DNA from 2 places in the Paenibacillus sp. FSL K6-0276 genome. Region 1 is predicted to be linked to the other one. Evidence: a T-box and tRNA genes for the amino acid it is inferred to sense, from the RefSeq annotation. Region 1 holds a T-box; the other holds one or more tRNA genes.
The links. A T-box is a leader RNA that pairs with one kind of tRNA and senses whether it is charged. The one in region 1 lies ahead of tyrS (tyrosine--tRNA ligase), so its partner is inferred to be a tRNA-Tyr.
Positions count from the first base shown of each region.

Region 1 (2,472 bases):
ATGGCTCAATACCTAAATCAACCAGCCAGTCGATAATATTTTTTGTTTCCTTGGAGGCATGGAATGTAGGCATATCTTTGAAGCCTTGCTCAATTTCATCTGCTGTCAACGATTTAATATCCCCACTGAATAATGCTTCTGTAATTTTTCGTGCTTGATTTAAGGCTTCCTCACTGTGAACGAACTTCGTCATTTCTTCTGCCAATTTAAGCTGAGCTTCACGTTTGTGAGGTTCTGTCTGTACCTTCACTTCCAGTTCATCGATTTGTTCTTTCTTCAAGAAGGTAAAGAATTTCAAGTATCTAATAACGTCACGATCATCTGTATTCGCCCAAAACTGGTAAAATTCGAATGGAGTCGTTTTGTTTGGATCGAGCCAGATGGCGCCGCCTGCTGTTTTACCGAACTTCGTACCGTCCGCTTTCAACATCAACGGAATGGTCAAACCGAATGCTTTCGCTTCTGGGCCTTCTTTTTTACGAATCAAATCAAGTCCACTTGTAATGTTGCCCCATTGGTCTGCACCGCCAATTTGCAGTTGGACATCTTCTTCTTTGAACAAGTGATGGAAGTCCATAGACTGAAGAATCTGGTATGAGAACTCGGTAAAGGAAATCCCCGTATCGAGTCGACTCGCTACGATATCTTTGGCCAGCATCGTATTGACGCTGAAGTTCTTTCCGTAGTCACGCAAGAAATCCAATATCGTTAAGTTATGTGTCCAATCGTAGTTGTTCACCATGCGTAGTCCCGTGTCGCCTTCGTTAACGAACAGTTTCTTCATTTGCGCTGTCAGCGCATCTACGTTCTGCTGTACTTGATCCATGGTTTGCAGCGTACGTTCTGTTGTCCGACCGCTTGGATCACCAATTGTACCAGTTGCTCCGCCAATCAAGATTACGGGGCGATGGCCAGCAAGCTGGAATCGCTTCATCATCATAAAGGGAATCAAGTGGCCAATATGCATACTGTCACCGGTAGGGTCAACACCACAGTATAGCGATATCGACTTCTCACTTGTAATTTTGTGCAAACCTTCTGCATCTGTCTGTTGATTAATGGCACCGCGCCATTCCAGCTCATCTACAATGTTCAACATTTCGCTTCAGCTCCTAAATGTATAAGTTAATTTTTATGCACATGTACCTTTTAGAAAAAACAAAAAATCGTCTCCTAGTCTATTTTAGACATAGGGACGATTAATTAACCGTGTTACCACCCAAATTGCATTAACAGTGCTGCAGCCACTATTAATACCACTTTCGGCAATGATATCGATTGCCAGTCCGCTTAGCGTTACCTAAGATACTCCAGAGTGTAATTCGCAATGTTGTGTGTACCAGGTCTCATCAACCCCTGGCTTTCTGTAGAACAGGGACAATATTGCTACTGCGCTCTTTCATCGTGTTATTCAATATTAGATTACTGACAATAATAGTCCAAGAGAAATTGTTTGTCAAACACTAAATTTATCAGGAAGATAGTTTTACTCTGTTCCGCAACCTCAGTAAAAGCTTGGTCTTGGTCCTTCTCTGAATAAGGAAGGTTTGTCCATCATTCCAAACTATCCAATTCGACAACATCTCCGTTAGAGGCCTTCACGGCATACTTACAATCTAACATACCGCATAATACATACTTCTTCTGCACAAGATCATACACATAGCCTGGTGTTAATTCGAGCCAACTCTTGAGTTTGTCAAAGGCTTCGTCATGACTCACAGAAATTTCCTCTTCGATCTGGAACTCATCAAACGTATTGAGCAGCGGTTTATTATCCATATAATTGATAACCTTATAACTCTGCGCATGGATGAACAGGAGGAGCTTACGCTGAAAAGCAAGATTACTTGGCGCCTTCAGCCTCAATGTCGCTTGAATATATCCTCTTTCCCGATGCAACGTCTTCAGTATCCATTGTCCGGAATCATCTGGATAGAGCTGGCTTAAACCAGCTTCAACTGCGGCTATACATTTGGCTTGTTCTACGTCTGTGATTGAAAATGAGTCCGGATGCGGCTCAAGATCTATTGCCTGTTCGATTGTAACTCCCTCTTGCAGACGCATCTCCGTCCTTTCGAACGATTCCGTGTTCACTTGTTCCCAAACCATCACTTGATCAATATTCAGTCGCATTCCTGCACCTGATTTATTCTCAAATGGGATTGTCGCTGTTCCATCATTCGTGATGTAGATTTCCTCTATTCCATAGAAAGGCAAGAGCCGCTGCTTCTCATATAACGGATAATCTATAAGCTGCATTTGCTTTCTCGCAAGTGGCTCTACGTCTTTAAGCGTGAGAGAATAGTTCTCTTCTTGCACAATAGAGCTAGAAGGAAACTGACCATATACACTGTAAAAAGTGAGCCTACCTTCCGGATCGAAGCGGAGCTCCATCCGCCCAGCGGGGGAGACTGGTATGCCGTCTATACATTCGGAAAAATGATAATCTCCAATCTCTTCCTTCACTAG
Region 1 covers NZ_CP150276.1:3,932,226-3,934,697, forward strand. The annotation lists gene tyrS (tyrosine--tRNA ligase) at 1-1,096, opposite strand, end outside; T-box leader at 1,189-1,412, opposite strand; gene MHH52_RS18555 (hypothetical protein) at 1,555-2,472, opposite strand, start outside.

Region 2 (2,472 bases), 2.3 Mb from region 1:
CAAGGGTTGGGCTGTTCGCCCATTAAAGCGGTACGCGAGCTGGGTTCAGAACGTCGTGAGACAGTTCGGTCCCTATCTGTCGTGGGCGCAGGAAATTTGAGAGGAGCTGTCCTTAGTACGAGAGGACCGGGATGGACGTACCGCTGGTGCACCAGTTGTTTCGCCAGAAGCATGGCTGGGTAGCTACGTACGGACGGGATAAGCGCTGAAAGCATCTAAGCGTGAAGCCCCCCTCAAGATGAGATTTCCCAATTAGTAAGACCCCTTGAAGACGACGAGGTAGATAGGTTGGAGGTGGAAGTGCAGTAATGCATGGAGCTGACCAATACTAATCGGTCGAGGGCTTATCCTATACTTAAAACGCAAATTCAATTCGGATTCAGTTTTCAGGGAGTCAAATTCCTGTTTGGATTGCTGTGGTACTGATATCGTTTGGAGAGATACCCAAGTGGCTATAAGGGGACCCTCTGCTAAGGGGTTAGACTGCGTAAGCGGTGCGTGGGTTCGAATCCCACTCTCTCCGCCATTTTCAATCCATAGCATTACTAATTATTGTGGCGGTGTAGCTCAGCTGGCTAGAGCGTACGGTTCATACCCGTGAGGTCGGGGGTTCGATCCCCTTCGCCGCTACCATAATACCTGGAGGCTTAGCTCAGCTGGGAGAGCATCTGCCTTACAAGCAGAGGGTCGGGGGTTCGATCCCCTCAGCCTCCACCATTTTCATCTCTTTAAGATTTATTTCACACCGTGCCGGTGTAGCTCAACTGGTAGAGCAACTGACTTGTAATCAGTAGGTTGGGGGTTCAAGTCCTCTCGCCGGCACCATTTTTTATCAATGCGGAACCGTGGTGTAGTTGGCCTAACATGCCTGCCTGTCACGCAGGAGATCGCGAGTTCGAATCTCGTCGGTTCCGCCATTTTTTTCCACAAGATTAGAGTGGGAAGTTTAAGACTACCACTTTATTTTTATGTCAATTTAATATGGCTCGATAGCTCAGTCGGTAGAGCAGAGGACTGAAAATCCTCGTGTCGGCGGTTCGAATCCGTCTCGAGCCACTTTTCCCTGGGGGATTAGCGAAGTGGCCAAACGCATCAGACTGTAAATCTGCTCACGTACGTGTTCGGTGGTTCGAATCCATCATCCCCCACCATTTATGAGCCATTAGCTCAGTTGGTAGAGCACCTGACTTTTAATCAGGGTGTCGAAGGTTCGAGTCCTTCATGGCTCATCCCAAACAGAAAGTCATCACCTTATGGTGGTGGCTTTTTTTGTGTTTTATGGTTGTATTATAGTAGCGCGCTACTGTAGCGATTAACATAATATAAGAGAATATGCTAAAATAGGCGAAAAGAGCAAAAGTGGTGGAGCATGGTGACTATGGATAGTGAGACATTGCGGAAAAAATTAGAGCAGCTCACCGGAAAGAGAACCGGAATCAAGCAGTTAGGGAGGCAGCATTCAGCTTCTCTTTTTAGCATGGGATTAGAAGTACAGGATCAGCTGGTAATCCATGAGGGTCATCTCTGGGCACCTTTGTATGAGAATGATGGACGTGTAACCGCTGTTTGGGTGGAAATGGAGGGGCTTACCTCTCTGGAAGTACAACTGGTCAATTATGCAGTTCGAAATTTTGCTATTGCACTTAAAGCTACAGGGCTTAGAGAAGAAGGTGAAGTGGAGGCACGGCAGCTTGGGGCCTGGTTGAACACGGAGCTAGAGAAAGAAAAAAATGACTCTGAGATTCCCGATGAGATGACCCTAAAGGGACGTCTGTTCGGAGACATGATTCCATTCCTCCTTAGTAGTGAGATTGCACATAGTCCGCAGATCTCTTATCGTTCACTGATGAAATTGCTGCGTAGCTATTTTGAGAACGAAATCCTGCTTATTCCGCTTCAAGAGAAGGAGTGGCTAATTTTAGCTCGCAAAGAATTGCTTACGGGCGGGGATGATAAGGATGATGAAGAAGAGAGCGTAGATGATCTTCTAGCACAGACTAGTATGGGTTTACATGAGCTGATAGCCAGTGAGTGGGTAGGAGTATTCCATTTGGCGGTAGCTCCGGCTATTGTCCCTGTTAAGGGATTGACAGGATCTGTGGCTTTGCTCAGGGAGACGATTGTACTCGGTCGTATCTTCCAAGTAGGTGAGTATATTCATTTACCTTGGGAACTACATTTGGAACGTTTGGTTAACAGTATTCCTGATGTACGCCGCAAACAGTTGCTTGGACAAATTGGTGACTATTCCTCTGTACTATCTGATAAAGAAATGCTGCTGACTTTGGAAACTTTTTTTGAGATGGACTGTAATGTAAGTGAAACAGCCAAGAAGTTATATATCCATCGTAATACACTGCTATACCGTCTGGATAAGATAAAACAAGAGACTGGAGCAGATGTACGAAGCTTTGGGGACGCAGCTATTGTGAAGCTTACTATGCTTTTGTATAAAGTGACGAAAAGGAAATA
Region 2 covers NZ_CP150276.1:155,125-157,596, forward strand. The annotation lists rRNA gene MHH52_RS00730 (23S ribosomal RNA) at 1-352, shown strand, start outside; tRNA gene MHH52_RS00735 (tRNA-Ser) at 435-526, shown strand; tRNA gene MHH52_RS00740 (tRNA-Met) at 557-633, shown strand; tRNA gene MHH52_RS00745 (tRNA-Val) at 642-717, shown strand; tRNA gene MHH52_RS00750 (tRNA-Thr) at 750-825, shown strand; tRNA gene MHH52_RS00755 (tRNA-Asp) at 840-917, shown strand; tRNA gene MHH52_RS00760 (tRNA-Phe) at 984-1,056, shown strand; tRNA gene MHH52_RS00765 (tRNA-Tyr) at 1,066-1,151, shown strand; tRNA gene MHH52_RS00770 (tRNA-Lys) at 1,157-1,229, shown strand; gene MHH52_RS00775 (helix-turn-helix domain-containing protein) at 1,370-2,472, shown strand, end outside.
Region 2: it encodes a tRNA-Tyr, which carries the amino acid that the T-box ahead of tyrS (tyrosine--tRNA ligase) is inferred to sense. The anticodon was not compared.